DNA from 3 places in the Pseudoalteromonas galatheae genome. Region 2 is predicted to be linked to each of the others. Evidence: predicted binding sites of a transcription regulator. Region 2 holds the regulator's gene; each other region holds the start of a gene.

Region 1 (5,992 bases), 2.9 Mb from region 2:
AACTTACCTGCTAAGCCTGAAATATTACAAGCCTTACAAAATGAATTATCAAAACCAGAACCTGAGTTATTTGCTGTTGCGGATATTATTGCAGCAGATGTTGGTGCATCAGCTGCGGTGTTAAAGGTGATTAATTCACCTGCGTATGGCCTTGCCCGCACTATTACAGACATTAAACAAGCTGTGATGTTTTTGGGCGTTACCTGTATTACGCAGCTCGTGACAGGATATTTGCTGAAAAACGCGTTTGAGCAGTCCAAATGCTGTATTTCACTGCAGCAATTTTGGGATAACGCTGCTGATATTTCAAAAGCTGCAATGGTTGTTGGACATCACTTAAAGTCATCATTACCGATGGAGAATTTGCAGTTGCTCGGACTGTTTCATGACGCCGGGATCCCTGCAATGGCCGTAAAATACCCTGATTACGCTGAGGTAATAAAACAGTCCATAGAGCGACCTGAGCAAACACTGATTTATTATGAGCAGCAAAAATATCCAGTGCCACATACAGTAATAGGTTACTTTCTTGCGACATCTTGGCACTTACCCAAAGAAATATGTCAGATGATTTTGCGTCACCATGACGTAAGCTATCTTGAAGAGCAAAAAAATGCGCAATATGTGCAAACCTTTGCGGCACTTAAACTGGCTGAAAATCTCTGTTTTGAAGCAAAACACTTTAGAAGCGCAGCAGATTGGTATTTATTTAAAGATAAGGTGATGATTGAGCTTAATCTGCATGAAGATGAGTATCAAAACTTAAAAGATGATGTCGACGAAGTATTTATCGGGTAGGGGATTAACCGTAGGCATTAAAAAAGGCGCACTAGGCGCCTTTTTTACTTTTTGCAGCAGGGGATTATAGGCCTGCTGCTGCACGCAGTGCGTCAGCTTTATCTGTTGCTTCCCAAGGGAACTCTTCACGACCAAAGTGGCCGTAAGCAGCAGTAGGCTGATAAATTGGACGCTCAAGGTCTAGCATAGTGATTAGACCGTAAGGGCGTAAGTCGAAGTGCGCGCGGATAAGTTCGATTAAACGCGACTCATCAAGCTTAGCTGTACCGAAAGTTTCTACGCTGATAGAGGTTGGCTCAGCAACACCGATTGCGTAAGACACTTGGATCTCACACTTGTCAGCAAGGCCAGCGGCAACAATGTTCTTCGCAACGTAACGTGCTGCGTACGCTGCAGAACGGTCAACTTTTGATGGATCTTTACCAGAGAATGCACCACCACCGTGACGTGCCATACCGCCGTATGTATCTACGATGATTTTACGACCTGTTAGACCACAGTCACCCATAGGGCCACCGATAACGAAACGGCCAGTTGGGTTGATGAAGAACTTAGTTGCTTCAGTGATAAGCTCTGCAGGTAATGTAGGCTTGATGATAGTTTCCATCACAGCTTCTACAAGGTCTGCTTGTGAAACAGAATCACAGTGCTGTGTAGATAATACAACTGCGTCGATACCTACAGCTTTACCGTTTTCGTACGCGAATGTTACCTGAGACTTAGCGTCTGGGCGTAACCAAGGTAGTGTGCCGTCTTTACGAACTTGCGCTTGGCGCTGAACTAAACGGTGTGAGTATGTGATTGGAGCAGGCATCAGTACGTCGGTTTCGTTACACGCGTAACCAAACATTAGACCTTGGTCACCAGCACCTTGCTCTTCTGGGCGAGTACGGTCAACACCTTGGTTAATATCAGGTGATTGCTTACCAATGGTATTTAGGATTGCACATGAATCAGCGTCAAAGCCCATGTCAGAATGCGTGTAACCAATTTCACGCACGGTCTTACGAGTTAATTCCTCGATATCAACCCAAGCGCTAGTCGTGATTTCACCACCAACCATAACCATACCGGTTTTAACGTAAGTTTCACACGCAACACGTGCTTTTGGATCTTGCTCAAGGATGGCATCTAGAACCGCATCAGAGATCTGATCGGCGATTTTATCTGGATGGCCCTCAGAAACAGATTCAGAAGTAAATAAATGTTTAGCCATTGTATTTATGCTCACAAATATTGCGCTTCACAAACATCAGGGACAGCGCGAAAAATTAAGGGGCGTATTCTAACCAAAAAACCTAGGCATTGACTAGTTATTTTACGCCTAGACGTCCAAAATTGTGCAAACTTTTTTATTGGTCGGAAAAAGTCTGTCTGTACCCGTTTTTTTATGGCCTTTGCCGTTGCAGTTAGCCATATAAATAAGTAAGAATGGGCTCAAACCCCGCGAAACACATTTAAAGGTAGGAGAATTCATGCCATCTCGCAAAGAACTTGCTAATGCAATTCGCGTTCTTTCCATGGACGCTGTACAAAAGGCCAAGTCTGGCCACCCAGGAGCCCCGATGGGCATGGCGGACATCGCAGAAGTACTTTGGCGCGATTTTTTAAAGCACAACCCAAGTAACCCTGAGTGGTTCGACAGAGATCGCTTTGTATTGTCAAACGGTCACGGCTCAATGTTAATTTATTCATTGTTGCATTTGTCGGGTTATGACTTATCAATTGATGACATCAAAAACTTTCGTCAGCTACATTCAAAAACACCAGGCCACCCAGAATATGGTTACGCGCCAGGTATTGAAACGACTACAGGCCCATTAGGTCAGGGTATTACTAATGCGGTAGGTATGGCGATTGCTGAAAAAGCATTGGCTGCACAGTTTAACCGTGAAGATTACGACATCGTTAACCACTATACCTATACATTCTTAGGTGATGGCTGTTTGATGGAAGGTATCTCACACGAAGCTTGTTCACTTGCGGGTACGCTTGGTCTTGGCAAACTGATTGCATTTTGGGATGACAACGGCATTTCAATCGACGGTGAAGTTGAAGGTTGGTTTAGCGACGATACACCAAAACGCTTTGAGTCTTATGGCTGGCATGTTATCGCCGGTGTTGATGGCCACGATAGCGATGCGATTAAAGCTGCAATCGAAGCGGCGCAAGCAGAGTCTGACAAGCCAACGCTTATTTGTTGTAAAACGGTTATTGGTTATGGTTCACCAAATAAATCAGGTAGCCATGATTGTCACGGTGCACCACTGGGCGAGGATGAAATCAAAGCTGCTCGTGAATTCCTTGGTTGGGAACACGGTGCATTTGAAATACCAGAAGATGTGTACGCTAAATGGGACGCAACAGCACGTGGTCAAAATCAACAAAGTGACTGGTTGATTAAGTTCACTGAATACCAAATGCATTATCCTGAGCTTGCTGCTGAATTTGAGCGTCGCATGAAAGGCGAACTTCCAGCAGATTGGTCAGAGAAAACTGAAGCGTATATTGCAGAGCTTCAAGCGAATCCTGCAAACCCTGCAACACGTAAAGCATCACAAAATGCATTGAATGCCTATGGTCCAATTCTACCTGAGTTTATGGGTGGCTCTGCTGACCTTGCGGGTTCTAACTTGACACTTTGGGATCAATCTAAAGGCTTAACGGCAGAAGATGCTGCGGGTAACTATATCTTCTACGGTGTGCGCGAGTTTGGTATGTCTGCCATCATGAATGGTATTGCATTGCACAGAGGTTTTATCCCTTACGGTGCGACATTCCTAATGTTTATGGAATACGCACGCAATGCCGTACGTATGGCTGCATTGATGAAGCAAAGAAGTATCTTTGTGTATACCCATGATTCAATCGGTCTTGGTGAAGACGGTCCAACGCACCAACCAGTAGAACAAATGGCGAACTTACGCACTACGCCAAACCTAGCGAGCTGGCGTCCATGTGACCAAGTTGAGTCAGCAGTTGCTTGGCAGCAAGCGGTTGAACGCGCTGATGGTCCATCTGCACTTGTATTTACTCGTCAAGGTCTTGCGCAGCAGCCACGTACCGCTGAGCAGGTTGCAGCAATTAAGCAAGGTGGTTATGTGCTATCTTGTGATGGTGAGCCTGAAATTATTCTTATTGCGACAGGTTCTGAAGTGCAACTTGCGGTTGAGTCTGCGGATAAGCTTCGTGCAGAAGGTAAAAAGGTACGTGTTGTGTCTATGCCTTCAACTGACATTTTTGATGCGCAATCTCCTGAATACAAAGAAAGTGTACTACCAAGCTCAGTAACGCGTCGCGTCGCTATCGAAGCGGGTATCGAGGACTTCTGGTACAAATATGTAGGCCTAAATGGTGCGATCGTTGGTATGACAACGTTTGGTGAGTCAGCGCCTGCTGATGAGCTATTCAAGCTATTTGGCTTTACGGTAGAAAATATCGTTGAAAAAGCAAACGCATTGTTTGCATAATCAAGTGAAAGAGAAAAAACCCATGCTATTATGCATGGGTTTTTTTATGCTTGAATGCTCAGATTGAGCTTTGCTGTGTTTTGCTTTTTCTTATGGTGTTGCAGCGCTGGACTTTAATAACATATCAAGAGACTGCTTTAACTGTTGAACTTGCTCCATATTTAAGCCCGCTTTTGCCATCATTTGTGCTGGGATACATGTGCATGATTGCTCCAGTGCTTTACCTGCTTCAGTTAAGTAAATGAAGGTTTGCCGTTCGTCATCAGGGTTTTTGCTGCGGGTAACTAGACCTCGTTCTGCTAATCGCTTAAGAAGCGGTGTTAAGGTGTTGCTATTGAGTTCAGCTCGCTCGCCTATTTCTTTCACGAGCAGTCCATCTTGCTCCCATAAAATCAATAACACTATATATTGCGGGTACGTGAGCCCAATCTCTTTGAGTAACGGCTGGTAGAGTCGGGTAACCTGTCTTGATGCACTATATAGCCGAAAGCAGATCTGATTATCGAGGTTGAGCTGCGGATTCGATTTACTCATTTAATAACTTTTCAATATCTTTGGCTATTTGTTCTGGTTTGGTGATTGGAGCATAGCGCTTAATCGGTTCACCCTGTTGGTTGAATAAAAACTTAGTGAAGTTCCACTTGATTTTATTACCAAATAGTCCTGGAAGTGCAGATTTTAGGTATTGATAAAGTGGGTGTGTGTTGTCGCCATTAACTTCTATCTTTTCCATCATCTGAAAATCGACACCATAGTTGATTAAACAGCCTTGTTGAATTTGTTTTGCATCACCAGGCTCTTGTTTACCAAACTGGTTGCAGGGAAAGCCGATGATAACAAGGCCTTGGTCCGCATATTTTTGATGTAATTTTTGTAGCCCTTCGTATTGTGGGGTTAATCCACACTCACTGGCCGTGTTAACAATAAGCACAGCTTTACCTTGTAAGTCGGTAAAGTGATATGTCTGACCTTGTAATGTGTTTGCTTCAAACTGATATAGCGTCGTCATTTTTAATCTCTTGTGATTTGGTCGTGTACGATTTAATTTAAACCAGGTATGACCTTTGTGCAATAGCTGTTGAGTTTATTTTGCTGCGGTACGTTGATACTTGGCGTTTAGCATCGCAAGTCGTCTGGTGATCAAAGCGTGATCTTGTTTAGGGAGATATTTTAAGTGTGTGTTGAGGTAGGTATTAGTGGAGTAAAGTGCACGGATCATGTGGTTGGCCTTTTCGATAAATGCTTGGGTTTCTTGGGTATGGCTGCAAGCGATATGGCCCTCCAGGTGAGGAAGATTATTTGCTATTGGTAATGACCCCACTTGATGGGCTTTGTCCTTAGGAAAGCTTTGCTGAAAAATAGCGGGGTAGGCTAATATAAAGTCGACCCTTCCTGCGCTGAAGTGTTCCATAATGGTTTGTGCTGACGTTTTATATGGTTTGGTGGCAACATTTTTTGGGTCAAGTAGCGCTAATGCGGAGTCAATGGTATTACCGTAAGACTTGCCGATCTCCTTGATGATGGTGGCTTGAGGATAGTAAGCCATTAAGCTTGCAAGCGACGTCAGCTTACCGGTGCTGTTCACAAGGCTGGCATCAATAGGAGTGCGTTGCTTGAAGTAATATAATCTATGGCTTGGATAGAGGTGAATGGGGATGGTAAACAAGAAGGCTTGCTGGCGGCTTGGGGTTTTTAGGCGAGACACTGCGCACACTGGGTCTTCA
Region 2 (5,992 bases):
GCCGGCATATTTATTGGCGCTGATCAAATGGCAGTCATGTTCAACAAGCTGTGGATACAACTCGCTGAAGCGCTCGCTCGCAGTAATATCGACCACCACTTTATGCTCGTAATCTAGCTCTTTAATACGAGTGAATAGCTCTGCTTCATTGTATTCAATAGCCTCATTTTGCCACTGCTGTTGCCACGATGCTAAATTCAACCCGCTTGGACAGAACAACATTTGCTTAGAACGCAGTAGGCCAACCAACTTAAGATCAAAGTGCTCACTCAGCTTAGCGACTTGGTTTTTGCATTGTTCGATAAACACTTCACCCACATTGCCAACACCCGCCACAATCACTGCAAGCTCCCGGCCTTTATTCACCAAACGCTCGTGCAATATAGCAAGTAGATCGCTATCAATTGCTTGATCGGTTAACACTAAGCTGTAATGACGCTCTTGCAGTACAAAGCGGGTGACAATTGCATGTTCATCCAATAGCTCCAGTGCCTGCTGATGTAAGCCAGCGACATCCTGACTTGGGGCAACAATAGCAAAGCCTTGTACTTGTGATTCAATAATATTGGCCCGCGAATCCAGCGCTTTGATCACAACATGGCTAAACTCAGATGGCACCAGTAAGTGTGCCTCTCCACCTTTAACAAAATGATGAATGCTATGCTGGATAAGCTGGCTTAGCTGTTTTACTTCACCACTTTTTAGCTGCTCAACGCGTAACAGGTCAAGTTGTCCAAAAGTGGTAATAAAGCGCTTCTCTTTGCTATAGCCTGCCTTTACTATCTCAGTGCCAAGCGCATCAGCATCAAAGCTGCTGCGAACTTGTAGTTTTATATCGGTATCTTTGAGTGGAGACAGCGTTTTTGCATGCAGTACCGGATTGCCTAATCGAGCGAGTAATTCAGCTTGGCCACGACATACTTTAGTGTATTTTATGGCATTAGCGACTTTACGTGGATCTGTGCTGAACACACCAGTTGTATCCGTCCAAATTGATACTTGAGCGGCATCAAGGTAACTTGCCAACAAAGTCGCGCTATAGTCACTGCCATTTCGGCCTAAAGTCACCGTTTCACCTTGTGCATTTACGGCAATAAAGCCGGTAACGATATAGATAGCTTGGTCATCAATAGCGCGATAGCACGCTTCTTTGTTGTGGGCGTGGAGTAACACTCCCTCTTGTTGTACAAATAACGTACGAGCGTCGATAGCTTTGGCTTCAACACCTTGAGAGCTTAGGTAGTTTGCTAATATACGAGCCGACCATAGCTCTCCATGTGCAAGCAAGCTGGCGTAGTGAAGCTGTTGTTCTTCTCGCCCTAAAGCGATTGCTTGCAGCTCATTGACAAGCTGTTTGAGTAACACACTGTGTTGTTCACCTACAAACAAGGCATCAATTAATTCACGTTGATGATTTTCAACTTGTAATAAAACATCGTTGAATGCACGAACATCTTGCTGCTCAAAGCTTTGCCATAATTTCACTAGGGTATTCGTTGTTTTTCCTGCAGCAGAAACCACAACACTGTCACCTAGCTGACATTGCTCTAACACTATCTTGGCAACCGCCTGATAACGCTCTGGCGAGCTTAAACTCGAACCACCAAACTTATGTACTACTTTTGCCATTTACTCACCACAACGCTACTGTATGCGCAGGCGTTAATTTGAATGACTTAGCATCATCACTCGCCTGACTTTCATCAATACATGCAAATCCTGATTCCAGATCTGCAATGAGATCCTGTGCATCTTCAATGCCCACAGAAATACGAATTAACGTGTCTCCCACTCCCGCTTCTAAACGTGCTTGCGGATCCATACCTGCGTGTGTCATCGTCGCTGGATGGCAAATAAGACTCTCAACCCCACCTAAAGATTCTGCCAATGAAAAGTGCGTTAGAGACGTTAAAAACTTCGCTGATGTTTGCAGATCGCCTTTGATATCAAAGCTCACCATGCCACCAAAGCCGAGCTGTTGTTTTTTCGCAAGTTCGTGTTGAGGATGCGACTCAAGGCCAGGGTAATAAACTTGGCTAACATACGGCGACTTTTCTAAATACTCCGCAATAAGCTGAGCATTTTCTTGATGCTGGCGTAAACGCACGTTTAAAGTGCGCAGTCCACGTAGGGTAAGGTAACTATCAAAAGGCGCGCCGGTAATACCGATATTATTCGCCCACCAAGCTAACTCATCACCCAACTCCTGTGTACGCGCGATCACCGCGCCCCCCACGACATCAGAATGACCATTGATATATTTAGTGGTTGAATGCACGACAACATCCACGCCAAAAGCAATAGGGTTTTGTAGTGCAGGAGACAAGAAGGTGTTGTCAGCGGCAACCAAAGCCCCTACGGAACGCGCTGCGTTTACGACAGCTTCTATATCCGTGAGCCTTAATATTGGGTTACTTGGTGTTTCAATCCAAACTAATTTAGGTTTGATCTGCTGCAGCTGTGCAAGACTTTCTGATTGCGTAAGATCCAAGACGGCTAATTTGAGCAATCCACGCTTTGCAAGCGATGTAAACAAGCGATAGCTACCACCATAACAGTCATGTGGAATAACCAGCGTATCGTCATGGTTAAGCAGTTGCGTTACTAGGTGAACGGCAGCCATGCCAGTCGCGGTAATAATGCCACGAGCACCGCCTTCAAGTTCGGTAAGTGCCTGTGCCAGCACATCACGATTAAAGTTACCACTGCGGCCATAATCGTAGTCGCGTTTGGTATCAAAATCGGCAAAAGAATAGGTGGTAGAAAGGTAAAGCGGTGGCACTACTGCCCCATGTGCTTTATCAGCTTCTATACCGTGACGCACTGCAACCGTCGATTTGTTAACTTGACTCATAAGGTCACCTAGATAGTTGGATGTTTAGACGTCTAAAAGGTTAGAGCAACAGAAACTAGAAGTCAAAACATTTATACCGCTAAATGGCTAAATAACTAGTATTTGACTATCTTTTTTAAACCGATAAAATTTCGCCACTCTAGGCGTTGCTAATACGACTGAGTTATTGAAAACTATGGCAGAGATTCTTCTATCTCGCTATGGCGGATTAGTTTATTCATCTATTTGAGTTTGGGATTTATCTTTCGTTTGTAAGGTTATTCCTATATTCATGCGGTTGGTGAATAATGTAGACCAGAACCCAGTCATATTGGCATTGATGTAACTGAGGCAAGTACACAATTATGGCAAAATGGAACGGTGAGTATATTCACCCATATGCAGAACACGGTAAGAAAGCAGAGCAAGTAAAAAAGATCACGGTGAGCATACCTCTGAATGTACTCAAAGTGCTAACTGATGAGCGTACACGTCGCCAAGTGAATAACTTACGTCATGCCACGAACAGTGAGCTTTTATGTGAGGCGTTTCTACATGCCTTCACAGGTCAGCCACTGCCGAGCGATGAAGACTTGAGAAAAGATAATCCAGAGCGTATTCCGTTAGAGGTAAGACAAATAATGGAAGAACGTGGCTTGGAGATCCCAGAAATAAACGAAGAGTGATAAAAACTCTCTCGCGCTGGGATACAGACACAAAAAAAGCCTCGACCGAGGCTTTTTTCATTTGGATAATACCATTGGTATTATTCCATATATCCAGCTGGCATGTCGATTTGTGCTACGCCTGATTCAATTGCAGCTGCCGCTACCGCTTTTGCAATACGAGGTAACAAACGCGGGTCCATTGGTTTTGGAATAATATACTCAGAACCAAACTCAAGGCTATCCACGTCAGCCGCTTTTAACACTTCAGCAGGCACAGGCTCTTTAGCAATCGTTCTAATTGCTTCAACCGCTGCAATCTTCATCTCGTCATTGATAGCAGTTGCACGTACATCAAGCGCACCACGGAAGATAAACGGGAAACACAGCACGTTATTTACTTGGTTTGGATAGTCCGAGCGACCAGTCGCCATGATCAAATCATTACGTGCACCGTGTGCAACTTCAGGGCTGATCTCTGGATCTGGGTTAGAACAAGCAAATACCACAGGCTTGTCAGCCATTAACTTTAGATCTTCAGCAGAAAGTAAATCTGGGCCAGAAACACCAACAAATACGTCCGCATCTGCAATCACGTCTTGTAAGGTACGCTTATCCGTGTTGTTTGCAAACAACTCTTTGTATTCATTTAGGTCATCACGGCGAGTATGGATCACGCCTTTTCTGTCCAGCATATAGATGTGCTCACGTTGAGCGCCGCACTTGATCAATAATTCCATACAAGCAATAGCGGCTGCACCCGCGCCAAGACACACAATAATCGCATCGTGAATATCTTTACCTTGGATTTCCAACGCATTCAGCATACCCGCAGCGGTTACAATTGCAGTCCCGTGCTGATCATCATGGAATACAGGAACGTCACAACGCTCGATTAGCGCGCGCTCAATCTCAAAGCACTCTGGCGCTTTAATATCTTCAAGGTTAATACCGCCAAACGTGTCTGCGATATTTGCCACCGTATTGATGAAGTCTTCGGTGGTATTGTGCTTAACTTCAATATCGATTGAATCAAGGCCCGCAAAACGCTTAAATAATAGCGCCTTACCTTCCATGACAGGCTTTGACGCCAAAGGACCTAAGTTACCCAAGCCAAGAATCGCCGTACCATTACTGATCACCGCAACCATATTTCCTTTACCCGTGTAACGGTATGCATTCGCCGGATCAGCCGCGATTTCACGTACTGGCTCTGCAACACCAGGGCTGTATGCAAGTGCTAAGTCTTTTACGGTCTCGGCAGGTTTAGTAAGTTCAACACTGATTTTACCTGGAACGGGCTTCTCGTGATAATCTAGAGCTTGTTGACGAAAATCTGTCATGGCGCGATATTTTCCTACGAAGTTAATGTGAGAGTGTGGTAAACGTTCGCATTCTGAATGTTGGCAACCTATCAGGCAGGTTAGAGCAACACACAGTGCGATTAACTATATGAGCGACGACATTCAACCACTCAACAAGCCTATGTGCTTTGCTGTCGTGGTATGTCAATAGGACATATAGTTAATCGACCGTATTCACACAATACCGAGTTTTGCTCATTATTCAAGTAAAATCAGGTCTATCCACTAGCACGGTATTTTCTATACTTTTCCGAGAAGATAAGCTCAATTTTAAGAAATATTTCACAAATAAAATGGCTAAAACTTAAAAAATAAAACCCTAAAACGAACTCGAAATGTAGAAAATTAGCACAAATGTACACCAATTATAAAAACTATAAGAAAATAACAACTTAATTAATTTTAACGTCAAGATACCTACTTTTAATCGCAATATAGTGACTTTATTTTATATGGGGTGCTCATACCTGATACTATTTACTATATGAGCTTTGATTATTTTCACAACTTAAGTTCGTAAATGTTCAGTATTTATCTACTAAATAGAGTTTTTACTCTACTCAAGAGATCAGTAAAGTTTTGCTGCCAAACTGGCAAGTTTTTTATTTTAGAAGAATAAAAGGCACAATGAGACGGGAAGACTGACAATCTGTCTGTTGACGCAGAATAGGATGTATAAATCGGGAAAGTATTTTCAAACAGGCACAAAAAAAGCACCCTAAGGTGCTTCTTTCGACTAGACCAACAAGATTACTTCTTGCTGCTAAGTGCACCGAAACGCTTGTTAAAGCGATCTACTCGGCCACCTGTGTCAAGGATCTTCTGCTTACCAGTGTAGAACGGGTGACATGCAGAACATACGTCTAGGTGAATATCTTTACATAGCGTTGAACGAGTTTCGAACTTGTTACCGCAAGAGCACGATGCAGTGATCGTCTCGTAATTAGGGTGAATACCTTCTTTCATAGCAACCTCTAGTTAAGGCCGTATCGCTCTCCAAACCCGAAGTCTGGCACCATACGTAGTTATACAAAAATGTGGACGCGTATTTTAGTGCCTAACTGAACAATCTACAAGCAATATTTCAGAGTTTTTTATCACCGCCTCTGAGTACGTTTTCAATTCGTACC
Region 3 (5,992 bases), 2.5 Mb from region 2:
CTGGTTTTGCAGTGATTTCAGGCTTTTTGCCATGTGCAGCTTCGTACGCAGCTTCGAAAGCGCTTAGTACTTCAGTTTTATCTAGTTTACTCATCGTAGATCCTAGTCGTGTTGTACGCGGATACGCGGGTTAAGATTAAACTCTATTTATACCCATATTTGCGCAAATTTTCAATTTTTTACGTTTTTCAGCGCTAATTCATCGAACTTTAGCCTGATTTTGATGTCTTTTTCGACGCTTATAGTGCTTCTGGGTCAATAATACGACGAATTGTGATCCACATACTGCCAATTTGCTCATGCCAAATCCGGGTGACTACTTCTAAGGCCTTATGGTTCGGGATAAATAGCCTGCTTAGTGGGTATTGCTTGAAGTTATAAAATTCCGTCGGCGCAGAGAACACTTCAATACCTTGCGCTTCAAATAGGTTTTTTGCGCGTTTCATGTGCGCAGCCGATGTAACCAATGCAACGTCATAATCGACTAGCAAAGGTGCTAGCATTTTTGCTTCGTCCGCTGTGTCTTTGGCATTGGGGTTTTGCTTAATACGTGTAGCGGAAATACCTAAGCTCTGTGCGGTTCTTGCCATAAGTCCCGCGCTTGTTGCATGGCCATAGCCGTAACCAGAGACATACAGTTGGGCTTTTGGGTAAATATTAGCAAGTCTTACACCTTCAACTAACCTAGCTAGACCGCAGCTGCCGAGTTGGGCGTTGCTGGGGAGAGAGTTATCTGGGTATAAATCACAGCCAAGTACAACGATTTTATCTATGTTGCTGTGCTTACTTGGATTGAATGCAGCGAGAGTGCCAGTATCTCTCTCGATAATATGTTGTGCGACATAAGGAGTCGACAATGCCCAAGTGGTGAGTAAGACGAACCAGCTTGCAATATAAGGTCCTTTACGCATCTTAGACATAAAAAGCATAAGCCCCATAAGCACAACCAAAGATAACGGTAAAGGCATCAGAAGTTGACCGACAACCTTTTTGACTTCAAACATTTAAACATGTCCTAGATTTAGATAAGCCTAACGCAATGCTAGCATGAGATTGAAGCTGTAGAAATGTATAACAGTAAGGGCTCAAAAAGAGCCCAGTATATTATCTTGCGGTGGTTTTGCGGCAAGTGTTGAGGAAATGACGATAGACAGGGTTGTCTTTCATGCTTTTCTTCATAGCTAAATACATCGGGCGATTTAACCCAAGTGCGCCAAGAGGAATAGATTTAATCAATCCTTGGCTTTCATAGGGGGTCACTAACCAGTCCGGTAATGCCGCAACCCCCATACCTGCACTGACAAGTTGGAAGATTAATAAACCTTGATCGACGGTTTTTAGTGTACCGTCAAAGCGTGCATTTTGAATGAAGTGCTTAAATATATCCTGACGCTCTCGTGGAATAGGGTAAGAAATGATGGTTTCATCTTTTAGGTCGAGTGCTGTGACATAGGCCTTCTTGGCCAATTCGTGATCTGGTGCAACGATTAACTTTAATTTAAAGTCAAAAAGGTGCGCGTATTCCAGTTGTTCGGGTTCTCGAATGTCTGAGGTAAGCACTAAGTCCAGCTCATCTTCAATAAGGTCAGGAATAGCGTCGTAGCTAAAGCCCCGCTCGTAATCGACCTTAATGTCAGGCCAAAAGGTATTGAATTCTTTAATTGTTGGCAGCAACCAGTGAAAACATGCATGACATTCCACGCTTAATCTGAGTTGCGAGATAGGCTGATTAAGGCTTTCCTTCAGACGACACTTGGTTGCTTCAACTTTAGGTAAAACATCGTTGGCAAGTTCCAATAATAACATCCCTTGAGGGGTAAAACGTACAGGCTGCGTTTTGCGCTCAAAAAGCTGGCAGTCGAGTTTGCTTTCAAGATCTTTGATCTGATGTGATAAAGCAGATTGAGTTAGGAATAGCTCTCGCGCAGTATTCACAAGAGAACCAGTTTCTTTCAAGGTGGAGATAGTCTTTAGGTGCTTTATATCAATCATTATCAACAATTCTCATATTTGAAGTGAGCAAATCTCAGCTTTTCTCAATATTACGATTCTATTTAGTTATTATCAATGTCTAGACGTCTAAATACCTGCGGTGAATTGTTCAAAAATTCACTAATCCACTATAACACTAAAAATGACAGCGTTGTCACTACTTCTGTAAAAATTTTGCAAAAAATTACAATTTAATTTTATTCATGTGAACTCTGAGAAAGCATCAATTGTTGTTTTTAAACATGAAAACTATATTTTAGACATCTAAACCTCTAGATGGGATTTAAATTATGGCATTAACACATAACTTGGGCTTTCCTCGTATAGGCAAAAAGCGTGAACTTAAATTTGCAGTAGAACGCTATTGGTCAGGTGACTTAACGAAAGACGACCTAATCGCAGAAGGAAAGCGTATTCGTGCAAAAAATTGGGCGTTGCAAGCTGACGCAGGTGTTGACCTTCTCCCTGTAGGCGATTTTGCTTGGTATGATCACGTATTGAATATTTCATTACTTGTCGGCGCTATTCCTAGTCGTCACAAAAATAATGAGCCGGTAAATCTTGATACTGTATTTCGGATTGGTAGGGGGCGAGCACCTAGCGGCTGTGCGTGTGCTGCCAGTGAAATGACAAAATGGTTCAACACTAATTATCATTACATCGTCCCTGAGTTAACACAAACGCAGGACTTTGCTCTGACTTGGACGGAGTTATTTACTCAAGTAGAGGAAGCACAATTACTTGGCTACCAAGCAAAACCCGTATTGGTCGGCCCGGTAACCTATCTCTACTTAGCTAAATGCGTTGGTCAAGCGTTTGATAAATTGGCTTTATTAGATAAGTTATTGATTGTATATCAGCAGGTACTCGGCAAGCTTGCAGAGCAAGGCGTTGAGTGGGTACAAATTGATGAACCTATTTTAGCATTGGAAATCGACGATGTTTATCGCAACGCGCTGCGCCGAAGCTTTGATGCGTTGAACGGCCAAGGAGTAAAAGTGTTATTGGCCAGTTATTTTGACTCCGTACAAGCGCATCTTGAAGATATCCAGTCTTACCCCGTAGAAGGCGTACATTTTGACTGCATAGCGGCAAACTATGACTTGGCCGTGTTAGAGGAAGTCGTTGGGCAAGATAGTGTACTGTCCCTCGGGATTGTGAATGGTCGTAACATTTGGCGCTCGGATCTCGAAGGCGTATACCAGCAACTTACTCAGGTTCATGAACGTCGTGGTGATAATCTCTGGCTTGCTCCTTCATGCTCATTATTGCATACGCCAGTCGACTTAGAGCAAGAGCAACAGCTTGACAGTGAATTAAAGTCTTGGCTCGCATTTGCCAAACAAAAAGGGCAAGAGCTGGCATTATTGAAAAATGCATTGGAACAACGTGATATTACCCAGTTGGTCGAATATTCTAAGCCTGTAAAAGCGCGCTTGACCTCTACTCGCGTGAATAATAGCGAGGCACAACAGCGTGTTTCAGCGCTTACAGCAAAAGATGGTCAACGCAATAGTGAATTCGCGATCAGAACTAAAAAACAAGCACAGTCGCTAAATTTACCCCTATTGCCAACCACAACGATCGGCTCCTTCCCACAAACTCAAGCTATTCGTAAGGCACGGCGTGATTATAAGGCGGGTATCTTGAATGCTGATGCTTATCATAGCCAGATGGAAGCGGAGATCCGTTATGCCGTTGAAGAACAAGAAGCGCTTAACTTAGATGTGCTGGTTCATGGCGAAGCGGAGCGCAATGACATGGTTGAGTATTTTGGTGAATTACTCGAAGGTTTTGCCTTTACTCAGTTTGGCTGGGTGCAAAGTTATGGTTCACGCTGTGTTAAACCCCCTGTGATTTGGGGAGATGTTTCGCGTGCAGCACCAATGACAGTTAATTGGACGAGTTATGCACAGAGCTTAACCAAAAAACCGATGAAGGGCATGCTAACAGGACCTGTGACTATTTTATTTTGGTCGTTTGTCAGAGATGACTTAGACAAGCCAAGCATCGCGAATCAAATTGCACTAGCACTGAGAGATGAAGTCGTGGATTTGCAAAATGCAGGAATTAAGGTGATCCAAATCGATGAACCTGCATTTAGAGAGGGGATGCCACTCAAAGCCAGTCAGTGGCAAACCTACTTAGCTTGGGCGGCGTATGCGTTTAGGGTATCCGCAAGTGGTGTGAATGACGAAACACAGATCCATACGCATATGTGTTATTCGGAGTTTAACGATATTATCGCCGCCATTGCAGATATGGATGCAGACGTGATCACGATTGAAACGTCACGTTCAAATATGGCGTTACTCGACGCCTTTGAACATTTTGACTACCCCAATGACATCGGGCCTGGCGTTTATGATATTCATACGCCAAACGTCCCTGAGATGACATGGATAAAAGATTTAATTCACAAAGCAGCGAAGAAAATTCCAGTAGAAAGATTATGGGTGAATCCAGATTGTGGGCTTAAAACTCGAGGATGGCCAGAAACCCGAGCCGCACTTGAGAATATGGTGACAGCGACCAAGGAGCTCAGAAGCGAATTAGGGAAAAGTTAATCTAAAAAGTCCACATACCTCATTGTTTATATACAATGAGGTGTTTGCTAGTTTCTACTCAGTAAAAATGCCATCGCTTGATCTGCGGCTAATGGTTTAGAAACAATATAACCTTGACCAAATTGACAGCCTTTTTGCTTTAATAGCTGCCACTGGGTTTCGAGCTCGATACCTTCAGCGACAACGGTCAGATTAAGTGATTGCGCAAGTTTCAAAATCGCATCAACTAGGGGGTTCTCTCTTTCAGTTAGTTGGTCAATGAAACTCTTATCAATCTTGAGCACATGAATAGGCAGCTGGTGCAAATAACCTAATGCAGAGTAACCCGTACCAAAGTCGTCAAGATAAAGCTTCACTCCAAGGGATTCTAATCCCTGAATAATTTTGGTTGCGAGGGCTAGGTTCGCGATCAATCCAGATTCTGTGATTTCCAAACATAAAGAACCAGGTGTAAGCTCATAGCGATGATAAAGTTGCTGAATTGTATCTACGAACTCTAAGCTTGCGAAATGTCGCGATGAAACATTTACGGTAATACGAATCTTTGGCTGCTTTTGCGCTTTCCAGCGTTTGAGTTGTTTGGCTGCTAATTCCAGCAAATGTAAGTCAAGCTCAATGATCTGTCCGGTTTGCTCTGCAATCGGAATAAAAGCATCTGGAGACACTAGACCATTTTTGGGGTGAAACCAACGGACGAGGGCTTCAAAGCTAACAATAGTGCCTGTCGTTAGGGAAAATATCGGCTGATAATACAGCGAAAATTCATTGTTTTTTATGCCATGCTGCAGATCATTTTCAATATCGGCCTGCTGTTTTAAGCGTTTGCGCATGGCGTTATTAAAATAACATACTTGACCTCGGCCCAAAGATTTTGCTTCGTACATTGCCGCATCTGCTTGTTGCAGTAAATTAATTGCGCTATCGGATTCGTTATCAGTGAATGCAACGCCAATACTGCCAGAAGCTTGTAGAACATGGCCATCTATATGGAGAGGCTTGGTTATGGCGGTGGTGATCCTATTAAGAAGCAGAGTGACTTGTTGCCGGTCTTGGACGTTTTCCATAAAAATCGCAAACTCATCCCCCCCGAGCCGCGCAAAGGTGTCGGTTTTGCGAATGCAGCCATTTATCATCTCAACAATAGCAATTAAGAAATGGTCGCCAACATCGTGGCCAAGTGAGTCATTAATGCTTTTAAATCTGTCTAAATCGAGATAGATCAGGCAGTGCAAATTAGAGGACTCCACTCGCGCTAGCCTCAAAATAGCATGTTTGATCCGCTCTAATAATAAATAGCGATTGGCTAGACCTGTTAAATCATCGTGTAAAGCTCTATGTTCTAGTGCCTGCCTTGAAAGCTGCCGATCTATGGCCATGCTGACTTGACGACTTATATAAGTCAGAATAGATAAATCATGACTCACGAAAGCTTG

The links. Region 2 encodes MetJ, which represses methionine synthesis genes. Its sites were predicted from a motif close to TAGACGTCTAGACGTCTA; they were not measured.
Region 1: the regulator MetJ is predicted to act here: its motif matches at 2,116-2,133, upstream of metK (methionine adenosyltransferase).
Region 3: the regulator MetJ is predicted to act here: its motif matches at 2,065-2,082, upstream of metE (5-methyltetrahydropteroyltriglutamate--homocysteine S-methyltransferase).

Annotation. Positions count from the first base shown of each region.
Region 1 is NZ_PNCO02000001.1:2,882,890-2,888,881, reverse strand. It holds gene CWC29_RS12755 (HDOD domain-containing protein) at 1-798, shown strand, start outside; gene metK (methionine adenosyltransferase) at 863-2,014, opposite strand; gene tkt (transketolase) at 2,274-4,268, shown strand; gene CWC29_RS12740 (MarR family winged helix-turn-helix transcriptional regulator) at 4,359-4,802, opposite strand; gene CWC29_RS12735 (glutathione peroxidase) at 4,795-5,277, opposite strand; gene CWC29_RS12730 (transporter substrate-binding domain-containing protein) at 5,353-5,992, opposite strand, start outside.
Region 2 is NZ_PNCO02000001.1:23,543-29,534, reverse strand. It holds gene metL (bifunctional aspartate kinase/homoserine dehydrogenase II) at 1-1,629, opposite strand, end outside; gene metB (cystathionine gamma-synthase) at 1,634-2,854, opposite strand; gene metJ (met regulon transcriptional regulator MetJ) at 3,199-3,519, shown strand; gene CWC29_RS00110 (malic enzyme-like NAD(P)-binding protein) at 3,600-4,841, opposite strand; gene rpmE (50S ribosomal protein L31) at 5,613-5,828, opposite strand.
Region 3 is NZ_PNCO02000001.1:2,504,879-2,510,870, reverse strand. It holds gene CWC29_RS11075 (hypothetical protein) at 1-94, opposite strand, end outside; gene CWC29_RS11070 (YdcF family protein) at 240-1,004, opposite strand; gene CWC29_RS11065 (LysR substrate-binding domain-containing protein) at 1,105-1,992, opposite strand; gene metE (5-methyltetrahydropteroyltriglutamate--homocysteine S-methyltransferase) at 2,283-4,559, shown strand; gene CWC29_RS11055 (bifunctional diguanylate cyclase/phosphodiesterase) at 4,607-5,992, opposite strand, start outside.